Regions from separate parts of the Endozoicomonas sp. ONNA1 genome, predicted to be linked through region 3. Evidence: predicted binding sites of a transcription regulator. Region 3 holds the regulator's gene; each other region holds the start of a gene.
The links. The regulator sigma-54, encoded in region 3, starts transcription at its own class of promoters, with help from an activator protein. The targets are predictions, from matches to a motif close to TGGCACNNNNNTTGCTNT.

Region 1 (5,724 bases), on a different contig from region 3:
GGGGGCGCTCGGTAGGTACGCCAGGTACTGTCAAGCTTCTGGAAGAGATGCACCAGCGATATGGCAAACGTCCATGGTCTGAGCTTTTCCAACCGGCCATTAAACTGGCTGAGAAAGGCTTTATCGTTTCTCCCAGACTGGCCAGCCTGATAGCCAAAGATCAAAAAAGACTCAGCCGTTATCCGGGTACTCGCCAATACTTTTTTGATAAAAAAGGACAGCCACTTCAGGCGGGTACTGTTCTAAAAAATCCCGAGTTTGCCAGGACACTCAGGCTTATTGCCAGCAAGGGCTCAAAAGCCTTCTATGAGGGGGAGTTGGCGGAAAGAGTTGTCAGAACAGTCAGAGAGGCCAGGGGTAACCCCGGAGTGCTGTCAAAAAAAGATCTGAAAAACTATCAGGTAAAAGAGCGAACGCCGGTGTGCTCGGCCTATCGTCAGTACTCTGTCTGTGGGATGGGTCCTCCCAGCTCAGGCGCAACCACAGTGGGACAAATTCTGGGCATTCTGCAGTCTTATGATCTGGCCAGCCTCGGGTCGGATAATCCGGAGTCCTGGCGTCTGTTTGCCGGTGCTTCAAGACTGGCTTTTGCCGACAGGGCCCGTTATCTGGCTGACAGTGACTATGTTCCCGTGCCTGTCCGGGGACTTCTGGATAGTCAATATCTGGCAGGCCGAGCCAAACAGCTTCAGTCAGATCAAGCCCTGAAGACCGTTAAAGCGGGTAAACCCATCTGGCAGCATGCTTCACTTCGGGCGGATGATCAGTCCATTGAACTGCCTTCTACCAGCCATATTTCCATTGTCGATGCCGAGGGTAATGCGCTGTCCATGACGACGACGATTGAAAACGGTTTCGGTTCCCGTTTGATGGTGGGCGGATTCCTGCTGAATAATGAAATGACTGACTTTTCTTTTGCCAGTCATGAGGATGGTACGCCCATTGCCAATCGTGTTGAACCTGGTAAAAGACCAAGGTCTTCTATGGCTCCCACGATTGTTATGAATAAAAAGGGTCAGCCTTACATGGTGATTGGCTCACCCGGCGGCAGTCGTATCATTAGTTATGTTGCCAAAACCCTGATAGCCCATATTGACTGGGGAATGGATATCCAGAAAGCCATTGCTCTGCCTCATAAGCTGAATCCGTCTGGCGTTTATGAGCTTGAGCAGGATACCGAAGCAGAGCGTCTGAAGCCTGCATTGGAAAAGCTCGGCTATTCCATCAAGGTGCGGGAACTCAACAGTGGCCTGCATGGCATTGTGATCACGGAAAAAGGCCTTGAGGGCGGTGCTGACCCCCGTCGTGAGGGGGTGGCGATGGGCATTTGAATGCTATTTGCAGCCATTATTGAGGCCAGGGCTAAACAAAAAAAAGCGTAGCCGGTATAAGACGTGTGCGGAACTGGTGAAATTTTGAATGGTATTACTCGACACCTACATTGATCCTCAATTCGCGTAAGACCCACCAAAACAGGTGGGGGATGTCAGCGAGGCTTGCGGAGAGCCAACCCGTGAACTACCTTTCCTCTGTCTCTTTTAGACTTACCTTGGAGCTTACGTGATGTTAGGTCTGCGGAGTCTGTGAGACTTGGGGAGTTTAGGGCTGGGCGCCCCCGGCTAGGCGCCCTCGCTTGTTCCCCGAGCAACAAACTGTGAAACAGGAGCCTGTTGGGTGACTAATTGGAATCGCCTGCCTGTTTAGTTACGCATCGTGCACGTCTGGCAAAGGTCATGATATGTTTGTAACTCTTATTCCACCAGTGTTTGGAGTTCTTGCACCATCAACATATTTTCGCCCACCCTATCTGGTCTGGGGCAATTATCCGATACAGAGTCAGCAGCAAATAAGTTTTTGTAACAGATTTGATTGGCTGGATCAGTGCTCCGGAATTTTTATTCACGGAATTAAATTTACAACGAGCGCGGGTGATGTTTTCTGGGGGTTTGATTCATACTTGTTCCGTGAGCATGTGCTACTGGATTGGCTAGTGAATATTATTCCATTAGCGTCCTTTTCTTATGGGTTCTAATGTCCAATGATTGCTATCAGCTCTCGTCAGGGGGCTCGTCCGCTGTATAACCAGTACCCATGAAAACTTCACAATCCAAATCATCGGCACAGGTGAAATCATTGCTCTTTCAGATAGCCATTTTCAGCCTCCCAGCCACAATACCTGATAAGGCTTGAGTTGAAGGTCCTGTACCACGGCACCGCCCAGTAAATCGAACCAGCCGACATAGTCTGGCTGGTTCAATGTTTGATGAGCCGATGTCAGGTTGTGTATAGCCACCAGTTTCCGGCGGCCACAGGGCGATGTACGCATGAATGCAAAAATGCCCGGTTCCATATTCAGAATGGTTTGTGAGGCATTGGGATGAAAGCAGGGTTCCTGTTTACGAACTCTGAGATGACTCAGCAGCGATTGGAACACCAGCGACGGTATTGAAACAGGGCTTTCCAAGTCTGGCAATAATTCTTCCAGTAACCACCTGCGACGATTGATAGAGCGGGTTCTGCCGCTGCTCTCTACGCCTGCCAGATCATTAGGCGTGGCAAACAGACTGTGTATATACATAGCAGGTATTCCGCGCATCCCCAGCATGATGAGCTGAGAGCAAATAAATCGCTGTACCTGCCACTGATCCTCGCCTCGTCTGGTCCCTTTCATGGCATCAAACAGGGCAATATTGATCTCATAAGGTGATTCCGTATTGTCTGAAAGGGTGCGCATACTGACGAACCCCCCAAAACGGTGCATGCTGTCGATCAGCTCTGAAACTTCATTCTCCGGGATCAACCCCTTCAGCGGACGCAGGCCTATGCCATCATGGGATGCAGTAAAGTTCAGGACGGTGCAACTCTCTGGATAATCAGGCAGGTCACTGGCCCATTGCACAAGGTATTTCTCAGTGCCCCGATTGAGTGCGTGCAGTATCAGGGGCGGCAGAGCAAATTGATACACCATGTGAGCCTCGTCCTGTTCCCCGAAATAACTGATGTTCTCTTCATGAGGGACATTGGTTTCGGTCAGAAGTGTGCTGCCGGGGCAGGCTTTCTCCATGATCAGTCGGAACAGTTTCACGATAGCATGGGTCTCGGGCAGGCTTATGCAATGAGTGCCCGGTTTCTTCCACAGAAAAGCGACGGCATCCAGCCTTATGACTCTGGAGCCGCGGGCCAGATAAAAGAGCAGGATATCCACCATCTGGATCAGCACATCGGGATTTTTAAAATTCAGATCCATCTGATCTTCACTGAAAGTGGCCCAGACGTGCTTCAGCCCTCGTCTTGTATGAATAGGCACCAGCAGGGGGGAGTTCCTTGGGCGGGTCACTGCACTGAGGTCTGTATCCGGATCTTCTTCAATAAAGTAATCCCGGCCGGGCTGATGGCCACTGACAAAGTCGGCAAACCAGAGACTTTCCCGGGATACATGGTTAATGACCAGGTCCGACATCAGCTGATAGTCAGCGGCGATGGCTTCAATATCCTGCCAGCTGCCCAGCTGTTCGTTGACCGACAGGTAATCAATCACAGAAAAACCATCATCCGAGCTAAAGGGAAAGTAGGGAAGAATATGAAGGGTATTAATAACCCCGTTCAGATGGCCATCAAGAAATCGCTTCAAGACCTGAAGAGGAGGCTGGCCAGTGTTGTCATAGAGGGTGTCGCCATAGGTGATCAGAAAGATATCCTGTTCTGACCAGCCTGAGACTGTTTGGGGAGGATTTTCATGGAGATGATGCTGAACCCGACGGACAATTCTGGCGGCTATCTCGCCCGCTTCCTGTCCGTAAGGGAGAATCAAAAGCTGAGTCATGGCCTGATGAAAAGCATCGAAGGCTTTAGGATAACTTTGCACGATACATCTTCCCCTTTGGCAATGTTTTTTAGTGCTATGCCTTCTTTGCAGCAGGAGTCATGCCACTATGGGAGGTCGGCGGGTGGTTTTCTGAGTTGGCACGACTTCTGCTTCAAGTCTGACGAGATGGAAAACTTCTCAACAAGACGAGCAATAATATGATTAAAAAGTGTCTGTTTCCTGTAGCAGGGTATGGAACCCGCTTTCTACCTGCCACCAAGTCTATGCCCAAAGAGATGCTGCCTATTGTTGATAAACCCCTGATTCAATATGGCGTGGAAGAAGCCATGCTGGCAGGTCTGACTGACCTGGGGTTTGTGAATGGCAGAAACAAGCGAGCGATTCCTGATCATTTTGATATCAACTATGAGCTGGAAGCCGAAATAGCCGGCAGCGGCAAAGAAGAAAAACTTTCGACGATTCGCGAAGTGATGGCGGCCTGTACTTTTTCCTATACTCGTCAGAATCAGATGCAGGGTCTTGGACATGCCATTCTCTGCGGAAGAACCCTGATGGGTGACCAGCCTTTTGGTGTAGTGCTGGCCGACGACCTTTGTGTTAACGACGGTGGTCCATTAGTGATGTCGCAGCTGGTCAATCTCTACAAACAATTTCGTTGCACCATTGTGGCTGTTCAGGAAGTGCCCGAATCCGAAGTCGATAAGTATGGAGTGATTGCCGGTGAAGCCCTGAGTGATAACCTGATCCGTGTAACCGATATGGTGGAAAAACCAGACCCTTCAGAAGCACCCAGTAATCTGGCAGTGATTGGACGATATGTCCTGACGCCGGATATTTTCGACATCATTGAGCATACTGAACCCGGAATAAACGGTGAAGTGCAGTTGACTGACGCCATTCTGACTCAGGCCAGACAAGGCTGTGTCATCGCCTGTAAGTTTGAGGGTGAACGCTTTGATTGTGGCAGCGTCAGTGGTTTTGTCGAGGCCACCAATGCCATCTACCAAAAACGCCTGGACAGAGTTTAAGCCGATGTTCAACAGCAAAAAGGCGATGAAGAAGCTGGTGATATTTTCCGATCTGGATGGCACTCTGCTCGATCATGACAGCTACAGCTGGGCAGCGGCCAAACCTGCCCTGGATCGTTTGAAAAAGCAAAATATTCCGGTTGTTTTCAATACCAGCAAAACCCTCAGTGAGGTGTTGCCTCTGCAATTGGAAATGGCTCTGGATCATCCATTTATTACCGAAAATGGAATGATTACCACCATCCCGGCTAACTACTTTCAGTCGTCTGATACTGACAAGAATACCCATTACTTCCATGGACAGCCCTATAGGGCGATCCGCAGGGTGTTGAAACAGTTTCGCGAACACTATGGCTTTCGGTTCAGGGGCTTTGGTGACTGCAGTCATAGTGAAATTGCCGATCTCTCCGGGCTCAGTCTGGAGGAGGCTAAACTGGCTGCAGACCGAAAAGCCAGTGAACCTCTGATCTGGGAAGACAGTGCTCAGGCATTAGAGCTGTTTGAAAAGCAGCTTACCAAAGAGGGTCTGCACCTGACCCGGGGAGGGCGCTTCTATCATGTATCCGGCAAGGGAGATAAAGGTTCAGCGGCGAAGAAGCTTTTCAAACATTACCTGAAGAGTTTCCCTGACTGGCAGTGGTTATCCATGGGGCTGGGCGACAGCTTCAACGACCTGCCCATGCTGGAAGTAGTGGATATTCCTGTTCTTGTGCGTTCTGAAAAAAGTAAACAGCCCGCTATAGAACATCTGTCTGATATTAAATACACAAAATCAGTGGGGCCTGAAGGTTGGAATGAAGCGGTATTGGAGATTCTGAACTCTGTTCAAGAAGGTCATCAGCCGGTCTGCTCCGAACAAGACAGCTCTTT
Region 2 (5,724 bases), on a different contig from region 3:
TGGCTGATAATGTACTGAGCCATTGGTAGCCCCAGGCCGGTTCCTTCCGCTCTGCCGCTGATCATGGGATAAAAAATATTTTCCTTAAGGTGTTCGGGAATGCCGGGACCATTGTCAATGATGGACAGATGACAAACAAGCTTCCGGCGTTGATTGCCAATTGTGAACTGTCTGGATATACGGCTTTGAATGGTTATTTGACCATCACTCAGAGGCATATGTTGCTCTATGGCCTGCATGGCGTTTCGCACCAGGTTGAGGATAGCTTGAATCAACCGCTCTCTGTCTGCAGGAAGATCAGGAATACTGGGATCATAATCTTTGGCAACAGACAGCTGGCCGCCGGTCTCTGCATGTATTAACTGGATAACCCTTTCCAGCACTTCATGAATATTCAAACTGTTCATACTGGGAGGCTTGATGGGGCCGAGCATCTGGTCAACGAGATCTCTGAGCCTGTCCGCTTCCTCAATAATGATCTGTGTGAACTCGCTGAGTTCTTTGTCATCCAGTTGTTTGTCCAGCAGCTGGGCTGCGCCCCTTATACCTCCAAGAGGATTTTTGATTTCATGGGCGAGTCCACGGGCAAGAATACGAGAGGTTTCCTGTTTGGCGATCAGGGATTCTTCACGAGTGATGCGCTGCAACCTGTCTCTTGGGTGAATCTCCACTAACAGGCAGGCGTGCTGGTTTTCTATGGGGGTAATGGTGTAATCAACCAGTACCGAGGTTCCATGAATGACGATTTCTGATTCTCTGCGGGTAAACTGCTGGTTCTGTTCCAGGGCACGCTGCAGATCTTTCATCATAGAGCCATGGTCAAGCGACTGCGATGGTGGCAATTGCAGGCCACTTTTTTCGCTGATATCCAGGAGTGCTTCAGCAGCATGGTTCATGAAAGCGACACGAAGCTCTTGATCCAGAGCGATAATGGCCGTGTTTAGATTTTCCAGTACAAATTCATTGATCACCGACTGACACCCGGATAAGTGGTGGTTGTTATTTCGTTGTCTGATAAAACATAACGCAAGAATTGAACCAACTGTTGCCAATCTCTTTCAGTACGTGACCTTTTTGCATCAGGTTGCACTTCTGAAAAAAATTGGGAGAACTGGAATTATAAGTCAGTTTGTTTGAGTGCACCAAGATAGTGCGACAACAGTCTTCAAAGGGCTGGCGCTGGTACCGGTACGGGAGGTCTGAAAACTGTTCTCTGTACGTGCACAGTGCTGTTGGCGGTTTTTAAGGTCTTGCCGTTTCGGTCAAGAATAGCCACTGATAACTGGTGAGTACCCCGATCGACATTTTTTAGTTTGAACTGAGTTTTTCTCTGTGGTTTGCCCTGCTGAACACCATCGATTGACAAGGACAGACTATGACCTGAGGCCAGCCTCGGTTCCAGACTGACTTCAACTGTGAAGTTGCCATTATCTCTGACGGTCGAATCATTGGCAGGCCTGGTAATCGTGAAGACTGGATAAATGTCTTCTTTATGGTCATCCAACACCTTGATGGTCGAATGACCCGTTGTCTGGGTCGGAGGTATGCTGGTAATGGGGGTGAGCTGCACAGGTTCGGCCTTTTTATTGGCACCAGGGCTGTCAGTGAATGTGACATTGCCATTCTTATCGACTGTTCTATAAATCTCAGAGGTCTGTCCAGGCAGGGGTAGGGCCAGCAATAAGATAACTATTATTCTTTTCATGATGGTCTGCGACTGATTCCGGATTTTCCTAGGTTACTTTAGAGCAGGCTTGTTTGCATCCGTTCAGTGAAGAAAGGGTGATGAAAGAAGTTTATTTCGGGTTTGCTGAAAGGCTTGCTAATTTGGGGTGCGAAAAATAGAAAGGTCTAAATAACAACCGGAGTGCTGTCCATGGGGACAGACACTCCGGCTTTTGGGCTGTTGAAGTGTTGATGACAGGTGTCGTTCCTGCCTTGCTTGCTTACACGCTGTAGTAGAGATCGAACTCAGCTGGGTGAGTGGTCTGGCTGACCTGTACGCACTCTTCTTTCTTCAGTTCGATGTAAGCGTCGATCATGTCGTCGGTGAATACACCGCCAGCAGTCAGGAACTCACGGTCGGCATCGAGAGCAGCCAGAGCTTCTTCGAAGCTTTCTGCAACGGTTGGGATCTCAGCCGCTTCTTCTGCAGGCAGGTCATAGAGATCCTTGTCAGCAGCGTCGCCCGGGTGGATCTTGTTTTTGATTCCATCCAGACCAGCCATCAGCAGGGCAGCAAACGCCAGGTATGGGTTAGCCGTTGGGTCAGGGAAGCGAACTTCCACGCGGCGGGCTTTAGGGCTGTTTACGTAAGGAATACGGATGGAAGCAGAGCGATTACGGGCGGAGTAAGCCAGCATAACAGGTGCTTCAAAGCCCGGGATCAGACGCTTGTATGAGTTGGTGGAAGCGTTGGCAAAGGCATTAATCGCTTTTGCGTGTTTAATAACACCGCCAATGTAGTACAGAGCGTTTTCGCTCAGACCGGCATAGCCGTCGCCAGCAAACAGGTTTTCACCGTCTTTGCTCAGGGACATGTGAACGTGCATACCGCTGCCGTTATCGCCTACCAGAGGCTTGGGCATAAAGGTCGCAGTTTTTCCGTATGCGTGGGCAACATTGTGTACGGCATATTTCAGGATCTGAACTTCGTCAGCCTTGGCTACCATGGTGTTGAATTTAACACCGATTTCACACTGGCCCGCGGTACCTACTTCGTGGTGATGTACTTCAACACCCAAACCCTGAGCTTCCATTGCTGTGCACATGGCAGCACGGATGTCGTGCAGGGAGTCGACGGGTGGAACCGGGAAGTAACCGCCTTTAACTTTTGGCCGGTGGCCGGTGTTGCCACCTTCGAAAGACTTGTGTGAAGACCAGGCCGCTTCTTCAGAGTTGATTTCGTAAGAAGCGCCGGAAATGTCGACATTCCACTTAACATCGTCAAATACGAAGAACTCTGGTTCCGGACCAAAGAAAGCAGTGTCAGCAATACCGGTTGACTTCAGGTACTCTTCAGCGCGCTTGGCAACCGAGCGTGGATCACGCTCATAGCCCTGCATGGTAGAAGGCTCGATGATATCGCAACGAATGTTCAGGGTGGTTTCGTCAGTAAAAGGATCGATGACGGAGCTGCTGTCATCAGGCATCAGGATCATGTCGGATTCGTTGATGCCTTTCCAGCCGGCAATGGAGGAACCGTCGAACATTTTACCCAGCTCGAAGAATTCGGCATCGACTTCGCTGACCGGCAGGGAAACGTGCTGCTCTTTACCACGGGTATCAGTAAAACGAAGGTCAACCCATTTTACATCGTGATCCTTGATCAAGTTCAGGGTCTTGGACATTTATTATTCCTCCAAAGGACTTATAGCTCTCGTTGAGCACCGCAGGTCGATCGTGAGGCCTGAGCCTTGTCAATCGGTATGGCGGTTTACCAACATTTACTAGTATCGTGCCGCATTGGCGGCTGTTCCGACACCGTCTCAGCAATTGCTGTGCCAGTATCGAAAACCGGTTGATTTTTCTGCGTTCTATAACGTGGCCATGCCTGAGCATAAGCCGAATGTGGGTAGTCGCACCGAAAAGAACCTCATTAAATTCAATAGATGCACAAAAAAAGTGCGCGTAGTTTCTTTAATGTCTCGGTTTGGTGCGCTTGCCCGTTGCTTATCCATAGAACCATTCCCAGGCGGGGCCCAGTGTAGCGTGAATCTGCAGAGACTACTAATAACCTTGTGGTCTTTACGGGGTGTTTAAGCTGATTGTCTACCGTTAGCCGGGGTTACCGGTGTCTGGGAGTCTTCTGTATAATCGGGTGGATTGGTTTCTTATTTTCCTAACTGGCATCTGGACCGGTTCTCTTCGTGGCTTGTGGCGGTGCTTTTCTGTGCTGACACTTTTCTGATGGCGGGGGCCGGGCATACAATTTTATGAAGTTCATCATCAAGCTGTTTCCTGAAATCACGATTAAAACGCCTCCGGTGAGAAAGCGTTTTATTAAGCAGCTGCGCAAGAATATTCGTAACGTTCTCAAACGGGTCGATGAATACGTCGAGGTGGCTGGCACCTGGGATTTCATCGAGCTGGCAACCAGTCATGATGATCCTCAGCTGGTGGCTCAGGTCTCCGATCTGTTGAGCCACATTCCTGGTATCGCGTACTGGCAAAAGGTGGTTGAGTATCCGCTGACAGATCTGGATGACATTCTGGATAATGCTTTGCACGTCAATCGTGAACTGCTGGCCGGGAAAACCTTCCGGGTCACCTGTCAGCGCACAGGTAAACATGATTTTCAGTCCATCGATGTTGAACGATATGTTGGCGGTGGACTGAATACTCGAACTGAAGCGGCTGGCGTCAAGCTTAAGAATCCGGACGTTGTCGTAAAAGTTGAGATCAAGGGAGATCGTTATTTCCTGGTCACGAACCGTGGTAATGGGTTGGGTGGTTACCCACTGGGTTCTATGGAGCCAGTGTTATCGTTGATCTCGGGTGGTTTTGACTCGACGGTTTCCAGTTTCCTGACCATGAAGCGAGGTATCAGAACCCATTTCTGTTTCTTTAATCTGGGTGGTCATGCTCATGAACTGGCAGTTAAAGAAGTGGCTTACTATCTCTGGAGCCGCTTTGGCTCTTCCCATAGCGTCAACTTTGTTACGGTTCCTTTTGAAGGGGTCGTCGAGGAGATTCTGACCAAAGTAGATAACTCCCAAATGGGGGTTATTCTCAAGCGAATGATGTTGAGAGCCGCAAGCCAGGTTGCAAAAGAGATGTACGTTGAAGCCGTAGTGACTGGAGAAGCTGTCGCTCAGGTTTCCAGCCAGACACTCACCAATCTGGCGGTTATTGATTCTGCTACGGACCATCTTGTGTTGCGTCCGCTTATTGCCATGGACAAGCAGGACATCATTGATATCTCAGTCAGGATCGGTACAGAGGAGTTGGTAAAAAATATTCCTGAGTACTGTGCGGTGATCTCAAAAAATCCAACCACCAGAGCCAGGCCGGAAAAAATTGCAGCGGAAGAGGCCCGTTTTGATTTTTCCATTCTGGATGCAGCGGTTGCCGATCGTCGTAAAGTTTCCGTTTCTGATATCATTGCCGATGACTTGACTCGTGAAGAAGTCGAGGTAGTTGAGACCACGAAACAAAACGACATTGTTATTGATATTCGTCATCCGGATGAAGAAGAGATCAAGCCCTTCGGCCTTGCTGACCGTGAAGTCCTGACGATTCCCTTCTATCAGCTCAGGACAAAATTTGCTGAACTAAACAAAGATAAGCACTACCTGCTGTATTGCGAAAAAGGGGTGATGAGTCAGTTGCACGCCATGCACCTTCGTGACGAAGGGTATGAGAATGTCGGCGTTTACAACCCAGGGAAAGAGTAACCGATAAGATTATGAAAATTGCGATGATTGCCGCTGTTGCCCAAAACCACGCCATTGGCATCAATAATAAAATGCCTTGGTACTTGCCTGGAGATCTTCGTTATTTTAAGGCTGTCACCATGGGCAAGCCCATTATTATGGGACGAAAGACGTTTGATTCACTGCGCAAGCCTCTGCCGGGACGAGCCAATATTGTTATTACCCGTGACAAAAACTGGCGTCATGAAGGGGTTAAAGTGGTGCACAGTCTTGAAGACGCCATTTCTTTGGCGGAAGAAGTAGCCATGATTAATGGTAATGAAGAAATTATGGTGATTGGTGGTGAGCA
Region 3 (5,724 bases):
CTGCCATCAGACCGGCAGAAGCCTATCGAGATCGAATCCAACACAGCAGATATCGATAACAAAAAGGGCATCTCCATCTATATGGGGGATGTTGTGATGGTCCAGGGTACTACCCGGATTACCGGAGACAAGGTGACTGTATACTCTGTCCGGCAAGAAGTTAAGAAGATCGTGGCAGAAGGCTACAAGAAAAGGGCTTACTACGAAGAGCAACAGCCTGATAATCAGGGCATCCTGCAAGCTTGGGGACATACTATCGACTATCAGGTGGCTGGCGATAAGATCCAACTGATCAAACAGGCAAAGTTGACCCGCAAGGGTGATACCTTCACAGGTGAACGTATTGATTACGACCTGTCCAAACAGACTGTGAATGCCAAGGGCAGTGAGAACAAAAGCAGCCCGGATGGTCGGGTCAAAATGATTTACCAGCCCAAACCCGAGAAACAGCAGTAGTACTAGAATCCCATTACACATACTGCTTAATGACTCGACAGGCAACAGACCTGAAAGGTTGTCAGAACAACGACAGCCAACTTTTAAACAGGAAGACAGACTCCGGATGGCAACGCTTAAGGCAGAACATCTCAGCAAAAGCTACAAGGGCAGACAGGTCGTCAAAGACGTTTCCCTGGCTGTCGACAGCGGTCAGATTGTCGGACTTCTTGGCCCCAACGGGGCCGGAAAAACTACCTGCTTTTACATGATTGTAGGTCTCGTAAAAGCAGACGGTGGGCAGGTAGACCTCAGTGGCCAGAATTTAACTCATGAACCTATGCACGGCCGTGCCAGAGCCGGAGTAGGTTACCTGCCACAGGAAGTGTCTATTTTCAGGAAATTGACGGTCACCGACAACCTGCTTTCCATACTGGAAACCCGTTCCGACCTCTCCAGAAAAGATCGCATGGCAAAAATGGAGTCATTACTGGAAGAGTTCAATATCAATCATATCAGGGACAATCCCGGTATGAGTCTTTCTGGTGGCGAAAAACGCAGGGTAGAAATTGCCCGCGCCCTTTGCACTGACCCAAAATTTATTCTGCTTGATGAACCCTTTGCCGGTGTCGACCCCATTTCTGTTGGCGATATCAAGGCGATAATCACTCACTTGAAAGCCCGGGACATCGGAGTCCTGATCACCGATCACAATGTACGGGAAACGCTGGATATCTGCGAGAAGGCCTATATTGTCAGTGAAGGCACTATTATTGCTGAAGGTAATAGTCAGGCCGTCCTGGCTAACCAAAGGGTTCGTGACGTCTATCTCGGACATCAGTTTAGTCTCTGATCATCTCTGGGAGGGTGTCGTCAAAGTAGCGAGCAAAGCTGTTGACCTGGTCTGTTTTCAAACTTTTGTTCTCAGTGTTTCATGGCTGTCGTGATGAATCCACTTTCCCGAAGCTTCAGATGTGATTATAATCGCGAGACATGGAGAGTAGCCCAATCAAAATAATGAGCACGCACTGAGAAATAACTGTCAGGGGCTGATGGCATTAAATCCGCCCCCTCAGTGCAGACCCCGAAGTAAAGGTATACCGTTGCCCTATGAAGCCATCCTTACAGCTAAAAATGGGCCAGCAGCTGACCATGACACCTCAGCTGCAACAGGCCATAAGGCTTCTACAACTTTCCACTCTGGATCTTCAGCAGGAAATCCAGGAAGCTCTTGAATCCAACCCGATGTTGGAGTCTGAAGAGTCTGTCGAAGAACCATCTGTATCCCTCGATGAAGGGGAGCAGCCTGTTGACTTCAGTGAAAAAGCGGAGCAGCCTCCTGAACCGGAAGAGCCTGAGTGGGCCGATAGCATTCCCAATGACCTGCCCGTTGACTCCGGATGGGATGATATCTACTCCAGCCTGCCCGCCTCAGTCGATGAAGAACATGACCCTTTTGCTCGCTCCCGCGCTGCTGAGTCCCTTCAGGACTATCTGGAATGGCAGTTAAACCTGACTCCCATGACAGATAGAGACAGGCTAATGGGCCTGGCTGTGATAGAAGCCACTAACAATGATGGCTACCTGACCCACCCCCTGCAAGATATTTATCTGTCACTGCAGGAGCAGATAGAGGAACTCGCGTTTGAAGAATTGCAGGTCATGCAACGACGGATTCTTCACTTTGACCCGGTGGGTTGCGCCAGTGCCAATCTGAAAGAATGCCTCGAAGTTCAACTCAATCAACTGCCAAAAGAAACCCACTTCCTCAGAGAAGCACGCCTTCTGATCCAGAATCATCTACCGGCACTGGGTAGTCGTGACTACGCTCAGATCATGCGGCGTACCCGCCTCAAAGAACATCAACTCAGAGAAGCCCTTCATCTGGTTCAGAGCCTCAATCCCAGACCCGGAGCCGAAATCGGTCAGGCACAGACAGAATACGTCACCCCTGATATTTCAGTCACCAAAATCAAGGACCGCTGGGCGGTTGAGCTGAACTCAGAGTCCCTGCCCAGGCTTCGCATCAACAACAATTACGCCTCAATGGTACAGCGTGCCAATAACAGTCGTGACAATGTATTTATGAAGAACCAGCTGCAGGAAGCCCGCTGGTTTCTGAAAAACCTCCAGAGTCGTAACGAAACCCTGCTAAAAGTTGCCGGCAAGATTGTTGAATTTCAGAAAGAGTTTCTGGAGCTGGGTGAACAGGCTATGAAGCCTCTGGTGTTGGCCGACATCGCTCAGGCGGTGGATATGCACGAATCCACCATTTCCAGGGTCACTACCCAGAAATATATGCACACCCCAAGAGGCGTGTTTGAACTGAAATACTTTTTCTCCAGCCACGTCAGCACAGACTCTGGCGGTGAGTGCTCTTCAACAGCCATCAGAGCTTTGATTAAGAAACTGGTATCCGATGAAAACCCAAAAAAACCACTGAGCGATAACAAAATTGCCGGTTTGCTGGGTGAGCAGGGAATTAAAGTGGCCAGAAGGACCATCGCCAAATATCGCGAATCGATGAACATTCCACCATCGAATGAACGCAAGCAACTTATCTGAGCTTTCAGCGGTTGAGGTAAACGGCCCTTATACCACAAATCGCCCCTTAGGTTTTTTGTCTCAGAACAACGCCAACTGTCATTGACAGTGATAGACTTTCAATCAGGGCTGCCCGTAAAATCCCGGGGGCAGTCCAATGTCAAGAATCGGGATCAGCAGGAGAGCGTTACATGCAAGTCAACATCAGTGGACATCATGTAGAGGTGACTGAGGCTCTGAAAGATTATGTCACCAAGAAACTCGACCGCCTTGCCGCCCACTTTGATCAGATCACTAACGTTCAGGTCACCCTGAGTGTTGAGAAATTGAAGCACAAAGTGGAAGCGACTCTGCACGTTCGCGGGGCGGATATCAATGCAACCGCTGAGGCTGAAGATATGTACGCTGCTATTGACGACATGTCGGACAAACTGGACCGACAACTGGTAAAACACAAAGAGAAGACGCTTGACCGGCTACAGGGTGCCAGTGGCCGCCTGTAAGCATCGATCGTTGTATGATTATCAAAAACATTCTTACCCCCGGGCGCACCCTATGTGATGTGCAGGGGGCCAGCAAAAAGAAAGTCCTGGAAATTGTCGCGGAAATCATCTGTGAACATGTTCCCGCCATAAACACCAAGGATCTGTTTAACAAGCTGATTAACAGAGAGCGACTCGGTACCACCGGTTTAGGCAAAGGAATAGCCCTGCCTCACTGTCGCTCCAGTGCCTGTCAACATCCCACCGGACTTCTGATCAAACTGTCCGAACCCGTTGATTTTGATTCTGTGGATAAACAACCGGTCGATCTGGTGTTCGCACTCATTGTTCCGGAAGAAAATACACAGGAGCATCTCAATATACTGCAGGCTGTGGCTGAACGCTTTCAATCAGAAATATTGCTGAGCCAGATGCGAGCAGCAAAAAACCCCAAAGCGCTGTATAACATCATCTGCAGCCCTGTTTAACAGGTAAATAAAAAACATTTTGCATGCCCATCTGGAAACGGAGGCGGGCAAAATGTTTTTTGGCCTGCAAGAACCCTGTTGACTTCCTTCACTATCGTGACTTGAAACCTATTTATCCTTCAAAAATGCATGGATAGAAATATCCGGACTATGCTTGAAATAAAAGAAAGCGACTGGTTCTAATCTCATTGGGTTTTGATAGACTTGCCCCACTCGGAATCAGGTGAGAAGCCTGTTTGCACAGTCAAACAATCGGGAAGGACACTCCATGAAGTTGGTCATCATCAGCGGACGTTCAGGCTCTGGCAAAAGTTCCGCGCTTCACGCCCTTGAAGATGAAGGCTTTTACTGTGTAGACAACTTGCCTGCCAGCATGTTGAACGAATTGCCGACCAATCTCAAAAGCAATCTGCTCGAACCTCACCGCATGGCTGTCAGTTTGGATGTTCGTAATGTACCCGGCGCTCTGGAACGCTTTCCGGCATTGTTGGAAAATTTGAAAAAACAGGAGGTTGAGTGTCAGGTCATCTTTCTGGACGCAGACAGCGACACCCTGATGAAGCGGTACAGCTCGACACGCCGTCGCCACCCTCTCAGCAATGATGAGCGTTCTCTGAAAGAAGCGATCAATCTGGAAAAGAAACTGCTGGCTCCTCTGGCTGAAGAAGCCGACATAAGGCTGGACACTTCACCACTGTCTGTCCATGAAATCAGAGAACAAATAAGACAGCGAATATGCGGCGCCACGAGCAAGAGTATGACGCTGATGATCCAGTCGTTTGGCTTCAAGCACGGCATGCCGATTGATGCTGACTTTGTTTTTGATGTTCGCTGTTTACCTAATCCTTTCTGGATTGAAGCGTTAAGATCTTACACAGGCCAAGATAAGCCCGTTAAAGATTTTCTGGCGGCTGAACCCATGGTAAATGAGATGTTTGAAGATCTCTGCAGATTCGTGGAAAAATGGTTACCGAGGTTCGAATCCGGACAGCGCAGTTATATGACGATTGCAATCGGGTGTACCGGCGGGCAGCACCGCTCCGTATTTATCAGTGAAAAACTGAGCGAGTGGCTCAAGGAACGTTTTGACTGTGTTCAGGTCAGACATCGGGAGCTTTCAAAATAATGATCCAGAAGCAGATCACCATTATTAATAAACTCGGTCTCCATGCACGGGCAGCATCTAAATTTGTTTCCACAACTTCGGCTTTCACCAGTCAGGTGAAAGTGGGCTTCGACGGCCGTGAGGTGGATGGAAAAAGTATCATGGCCGTCATGATGCTGGCGGCAGGAAAAGGCTCTGTCCTTGATTTAACATTTGAAGGCCATGATGAAGAAGAGGCCTGTACAGCGTTGTGCAATCTGATCAATGATTTTTTTGAAGAGGGTGAATAATCATCCTTTTCACCATTAAATCTCTGTTTATACTGGTATCTCAAATTGCCTCGCTTGAAAGCGAAAGCTTGTCAGGCACAAAGCAAACGAACAATGACATGCGAAATGACTGAGCCTGACAATCAGACTGGATAGTTGTAGAACAGAAAGTCAACACTCAGTCATTTCTGCCAAAAAAGCCGGGCACGCATCTATGGTACAACAGCTACAACTGAGTATCGGAGACAAGGCATTTCAGGAACTCAACGAGGCCCTTGAACACGGCGTTTCTCCCGAACTCAGGCGTATGCTGAATGGTCTTCCGGCTCCGGATGCGGCTCACTTGCTCGAATCGTCCCCCCCCAAACTTCGCAGCCTTCTCTGGCGCCTGATTGATCGAG
Region 4 (5,724 bases), on a different contig from region 3:
AACGCTAACAGCGACGCTAAAGTTTCCGGCTACTATGGACAGATTTCTTACATGCTGGATGGTGGCAAGCGCACTTATAAAGAAGGTGCTTTTGGTAAGCCAACCGGTGGTCAGTGGGAAGTGTTCGCACGTTACACTCAGGCTACTATCGACCAGGATAGTGTGAGTGATGATCTTGAGCTGAAAACCACTACTTTGGGCGTGAACTACTTTGCGACCAAGAATATCCGTGCCAGCCTGAACTATGTTCAAGGCAAAACCAATGAAAACATTGAAAATGATAAGGGAAGCGCTATCGTAAGCCGCCTGCAATACGTGTTCTAATCCCCAGTCAGTTCCTTTGTGTATGAACTTGGCCCTGTTTTGCAGGGCCTTTTTGATGGTGCCGTAAATGGCGCTGTTCCGGAAGCTATAACAACTGCCGACAGTCAAGCTTCTTCCACACCTTTGTTATCCAGTGGTGGGGCATCCGGCAGGGTAGTGCCTGAGCGCCTTTTTCGGGAATGCACGATTGAGCCAGATCAGTGAACATTTCGTCGACCTCTGACTCAGTATTGTCCCGGTTTTCTTCACCCGGCAATGCATTAATTCGATCCGCGCCCAAAATGCTTTTCTGCCCTGAGCATTAGGGCACAGACATGTTTGCAGTTGAACTGTATGGGGCAGGTGCAGGTACCTGATACAGCATCTTCAGCAGGATCATCCGGATAAGGGTTCAGCTCAATATCGACCAGATAGACCCTGCCTTCTGAACCTTTGACTTGCCCACTTAGAATGCCTGTCTCATCATCTAATTCCAGTGAAATAACCTTATTTCGACGAAAGTAATCAACTCCTCGCTGGGCAGTTTTGGCTCTGAACAGGTCAATGAGGTCGGGATTCAGTGAGTGCATAAAGTCCTGACGGGAAAAGGTAAAAGTGTGAGCATAGCAGTCAGTAGGGTTTCGGACCTGGCAGGGATAGTGTTTCGGTCATGGATAGATAAAAGGAATTCCCGTTAATCTTTTCGGCTTCAGTGCCTGAAAACCAGCAATTTGTCACAGAAGGTGCCATAGAAAGTGCGGTAAAATCAGAGAGATCAGCTTTTGATGGATAGAATGCTCTGTTTATTACAGCAAACGATCCATGAATAGGGCTATTTCACGTCATATTTTGTAAAAAAAACGAAAAATGAATTAAAGTGACGAAGAAATTTGACGAAATAGAATTTTAGACCTTAAATGAATTAATAAGAGTTTGCTTATTGCGATTCATATTATTTCAAGGCTGTTTATTTTCATTGCGTTGATGACAAGGAAAGTCGTTACAATGGATGCAGCAGATCAGGTATTGATCATAGAAGACTCTCAGCAGCGCCGACATGATCTAGGTACCATTATTGAGTTTATGGGGTATCGTACCAGAGCGGTCAGTTCCGCCTACTGGGAAGATGCTATCAGGGAATCCGACAAAAATGGTTTCTGTGCGCTTTTTCTTGGGGACTTTCTCCAGGCAGAAAGTTCAATGCAGGGCATGATCGCCCGCATACAGAACTGGAGTGGCGGGGTTCCCGTCATTCGCATAGCCGACCCGATTCCTGAAAACCTTCAATCTTCTCTACGCAGACAGATTATTGCCCGCATTGACTGGCCCTGCAATCGTTCGCAGTTACTCTCTTGCCTGCATTACGGTCAGGTGTATCGCGAGCAATGGCGTCAACTTCATCAGACCGGCATGAACCAGCAGGTAGAACTGTTCCGTGGGCTGGTGGGTAAAAGTGACAAAGTCCGTAAAGTTCGTGCTTCCATGGCGCAGGTGGCCAACCGTGACGTCAATGTTATGGTGACCGGTGAGTCAGGAACTGGCAAAGAACTGGTGGCCAGAAATCTGCACGACCACTCCCATCGTCGGGATATGCCTTTTGTGCCGGTAAACTGTGGTGCCATTCCTAATGAATTGCTGGAAAGTGAACTGTTTGGCCATGAGAAAGGTTCTTTTACCGGTGCGGTAAGCTCAAGAAAAGGACGGTTTGAACTGGCACAGGGGGGCACACTGTTTCTTGACGAAATTGGTGACATGCCGCTGCACATGCAGGTTAAGTTGCTCAGGGTTCTACAGGAACGCACTATTGAAAGAGTAGGTGGTTCCGAGCAGATTTCCGTGGATGTCAGAATCATAGCGGCTACCCATAAAAACCTTTCTGAAATGATTGAGTCTGGTGAGTTCAGGGAAGACCTGTACTACCGGTTGAACGTATTTCCCATTGAAATGCCGGCGCTAAGGGATCGTCCGGAAGATATTCCTCTGATCCTCAATGAGTTGGTTAGCGCAATGGAAAAACAGAGTCGTGGCTCCATTCGTCTTAGTTCTGCTGCCATTTTATCGCTGTGCCGTCATGACTGGCCAGGTAACGTCAGGGAAATGTCCAATTTGTTGGAAAGACTGGCGATCATGTACCCATACGGTGTCGTAGGTGTTCAGGATTTGCCGCAGAATTTTCGTCATATGGAAGCTATTTCTGATGATGACGGTGTTGCCGAGTTGTTCCCGGACAGTATTCAACCTGCAGGGCCTGGAAAAGTCGATGATTTAGCGATCCTTCCTGTGGGCGGGCTGAATCTAAAGGAATTTTTGACCCGGCTGGAAAAAAGTCTGATTCAGCAAGCTTTGAGTGACTGCAACAGCGTTGTGGCCAGAGCGGCTGACAAACTTCAGATTCGCCGAACAACTCTGGTTGAGAAAATGAGAAAGTATGGTCTTCATCGTTATGAAGAAACCATGCGTTAATCAGCTCGTTTCAAAAAAATGGCTGTCAGCGTGAGCTGATAGCCATTTTTTTTGTCTGCACTTTCCCTGTCATCATATCGACTCTGTTACGGTTTCGTCTTCTTCTGAAAAAAGTAGTCGAGAACGTTTTTGTTTTTTGAAATCCTGAAAATTTTATTTGATAGCTGTCTTTCTTTTTTTACTTAAAAGAAGGTCGTTTTTATGGTTCGTTAAATGATCAGTGACTTTGATTTATTTGGCACTTTCTTTCGTTCGGGTAAGTTTTTTTCAGTTTATTAAAACTAACTTTCTTTTGTCGTTTTTTGAATTTTCCATTTTTAATCTTTATTAAGTCAGTTAAATAGCACTTTTTACTTTTCTATAAATTTTTATGCGACAGCAATACGTCACTATAAAATGACAGTGTCAAATAACTTTCTTTTTATTTTTCAATAAAACGACGATTGATTTCTTTTGTTGAGAGTGATCTTGACTCTGTCAAAAAAGTAACGTGTCGGGGATTCGGCTGGTTAAAAAAAATATCAATAAAAACAGTGTGTTATGGAGTTTGGTTGAGGTCTGGTCAAAATAATGCCGCGTCAGTGATATGGCTATGCCTGAAAAACAGGCATTTTAAAAAATTGGCACGGCTCTTGTTATTAATAAGGTACAGGCAGTAAAAAATAAAAAACGTTTTTGATTCCAGATCTTGTGCAGTAATCACTTAAAAGAAGCTGAAAGCCATGAACTCATCAACAAAACAAATTATTGCAGTTGCGGGGTGTAAAGGTGGAGTAGGTAAAACATTAGTTGCAGTCAATCTCGCACTGGCTCTTACAAACAACGGTAGACGTGTTGTTCTAATGGATGGAAACCTTGCTGTTCCTGATGTCGGAATAAGTCTTGGGCTTGAGAAGAAGCTGGATATGACTCACTTCGATGCCAACGACTCTTTTTCAAGTTTTATTCAGGATGGCCCTCAGGGTCTGAAGGTGTTGTCGCCAAAAGGGGAGCCTATCTGGCGGGAGACCGTAGAAACCGGTCATGCTGTCCGAATGATAGAAAGCCTGGAGTCACTGGCCCCCACTCTGGATACCCTCGTCATTGATACCGCACCCGGACTGGCTCCGGACAATGTAGCTCTTATTCAGGCAGCGGGAGAAATTCTTATCGTCATCAATCAGGAGGTTGTGTCACTGCTGGATGCTGTGAGGATGATCCGTATGCTTTATAGAATATACGGTGTTCGTCGTTTTGGAGTGATTGTAAATGCCGTCAGTAACCGTCGGTACGGTTCGAACCAGTTTGAAAGACTGCAATCCTACTTGAGTGATGAAGTAGAAATTATTCTCCGTTATCTGGGGGCGATTCCATTCGACAAGGCTGTCGCAGAATCGCTCACCCGTCAGCAGGCTCTGCTGCAAGTCAATCCGGATTGCCGGGCTTCGAAAGCTATTTCCCGTATTGCTCATCAGATAATGGCGATACCGGTTACACCGCCAAGGGGTCGTATCGAATTCTTCTTACCAACAAGAATAAAAGAGAGGGTATAAGCATGGATGCTACAGCACAGGAAGTGCAGGCTACGAAAGCCAATCAGGAAAAGAGTCAGAAACTGATTCAAACCGAAATGGTTGAAACTCATAAGGCTCTGGTAAAAAGAATTGCAAACCACCTGGCCGCCAGAATGCCAGCCAGCGTTCAGATCGATGACCTTGTTCAATCAGGTATGATCGGTTTGCTGGAAGCTGCCTCAAAGTACGATGCCAGTAAAGGTGCCAGTTTCGAAACATTTGCCGGCATCCGTATTCGTGGTGCCATGTTGGATGAAATCCGAAAAGGTGACTGGGGACCAAGATCCGTTTACAGAAACAGTCGCAAAGTGACTGAGGCTATTCAGAAGGTTGAAGCCCGCCTGGGAAGAGACGCCAGAGACTTCGAAGTGGCCCGGGAGCTGGAGGTCAATCTGGATGAATTCTACACCATTCTCAGTGACCTTCGTGGTTGTCGACTGTTCAGTTTTGAAGAACTGTTCGACAGCGAAGAGTCCAGAATGCAGGCCCGTTCTGGAGACCGCGGCCCATCGGCCGATATTCAGGAAGAGAAGTTCAAGTATGCCCTTGTAGAAGCTATAGAGAAGTTGCCCGAGCGGGAAAAGCTGGTCCTGATGCTCTATTACGATGAGGAGATGAATCTCAAGGAAATTGGCAAGGTTCTGGGCGTCAGCGAGTCCAGAGTCAGTCAGATTCACTCCCAGGCAGCTGTCAGATTGAGAGCCAAGCTCCATCACTGGTTAGGTTAAACCTCCAGTGTACCCAGAGGGGCCCTTGAGTATGGGGGCCCCAAGCTCTGAAATAAGTATTTTTGTTTCTATCCAAGGTCATTGTTTCTCCAAACCCTGTGGCTGGAATGTACGCAGGCCCTTGCTCCACATACTTTTTTATTGAGTGGTTTTTATCAAGTAGTTTTTATTAAGCAGTCTTATAACGGACCTGTATTAAAATGAAATGGAATTCTTATCTTGCGGCGTGCTTTCTGGCCCTTTCCTCTTGTTTCTTGTCCGCACAAGAAGCGCCAGTCAATATTAAAAACGTGGTTACCATTAATACCCATCAGGCCAAGCGCCTTCATGAGCTGGGAGCCCTGTTTATAGATGTGAGGCCATATCAACAGTGGGAATGGGGGCATATTGAGCGGTCTCAAAGTCTGGATCTCAGGGCTGGCTTCAGACAGCTGTTTATGCCTGGTGCTCTGGATAAGAAAACGCCCATCGTCATCTATGGCAACAGCACTTACCACATGAGGGGAGCGATCGCGAGTTACCTTGCTGCACTCTGGGGTTACAAGAGAGTGTTTTTTTTCAGGGATGGCTACTTTTCCTGGTTGGCACTTGATTACCCGGTGACGCTTCAATCAGACTTGGGAACAGAAGAAATAATCGGCTGGAAGCCAGAAAAGAAAAAGATTGAAGATATGAGC

Region 1: a site for sigma-54 is predicted at 3,913-3,930, ahead of KDK19_RS16140 (sugar phosphorylase). Genes of this name have one in related genera too.
Region 2: a site for sigma-54 is predicted at 3,489-3,506, ahead of glnA (glutamate--ammonia ligase). Genes of this name have one in related genera too.
Region 4: a site for sigma-54 is predicted at 3,388-3,405, ahead of KDK19_RS19690 (P-loop NTPase). Genes of this name have one in related genera too.

What each region holds. Positions count from the first base shown of each region.
Region 1 covers NZ_JAHHPN010000687.1:4,918-10,641, reverse strand. The annotation lists gene ggt (gamma-glutamyltransferase) at 1-1,331, shown strand, start outside; gene KDK19_RS16140 (sugar phosphorylase) at 2,156-3,865, opposite strand; gene galU (UTP--glucose-1-phosphate uridylyltransferase GalU) at 4,024-4,854, shown strand; gene KDK19_RS16130 (mannosyl-3-phosphoglycerate phosphatase) at 4,859-5,724, shown strand, end outside.
Region 2 covers NZ_JAHHPN010000825.1:9,998-15,721, reverse strand. The annotation lists gene glnL (nitrogen regulation protein NR(II)) at 1-971, opposite strand, end outside; gene KDK19_RS19465 (DUF4124 domain-containing protein) at 1,166-1,705, opposite strand; gene glnA (glutamate--ammonia ligase) at 1,947-3,350, opposite strand; gene thiI (tRNA uracil 4-sulfurtransferase ThiI) at 3,936-5,396, shown strand; gene KDK19_RS19450 (dihydrofolate reductase) at 5,408-5,724, shown strand, end outside.
Region 3 covers NZ_JAHHPN010000385.1:6,192-11,915, forward strand. The annotation lists gene lptA (lipopolysaccharide transport periplasmic protein LptA) at 1-456, shown strand, start outside; gene lptB (LPS export ABC transporter ATP-binding protein) at 563-1,288, shown strand; gene KDK19_RS08880 (RNA polymerase factor sigma-54) at 1,546-3,000, shown strand; gene raiA (ribosome-associated translation inhibitor RaiA) at 3,171-3,482, shown strand; gene KDK19_RS08890 (PTS sugar transporter subunit IIA) at 3,497-3,949, shown strand; gene rapZ (RNase adapter RapZ) at 4,218-5,075, shown strand; gene KDK19_RS08900 (HPr family phosphocarrier protein) at 5,075-5,344, shown strand; gene mgtE (magnesium transporter) at 5,538-5,724, shown strand, end outside.
Region 4 covers NZ_JAHHPN010000832.1:143-5,866, reverse strand. The annotation lists gene KDK19_RS19710 (OprO/OprP family phosphate-selective porin) at 1-324, shown strand, start outside; gene KDK19_RS19705 (hypothetical protein) at 343-528, shown strand; gene KDK19_RS19700 (SWIM zinc finger domain-containing protein) at 585-893, opposite strand; gene KDK19_RS19695 (sigma-54 dependent transcriptional regulator) at 1,309-2,766, shown strand; gene KDK19_RS19690 (P-loop NTPase) at 3,489-4,298, shown strand; gene KDK19_RS19685 (RNA polymerase sigma factor FliA) at 4,301-5,047, shown strand; gene KDK19_RS19680 (rhodanese-like domain-containing protein) at 5,248-5,724, shown strand, end outside.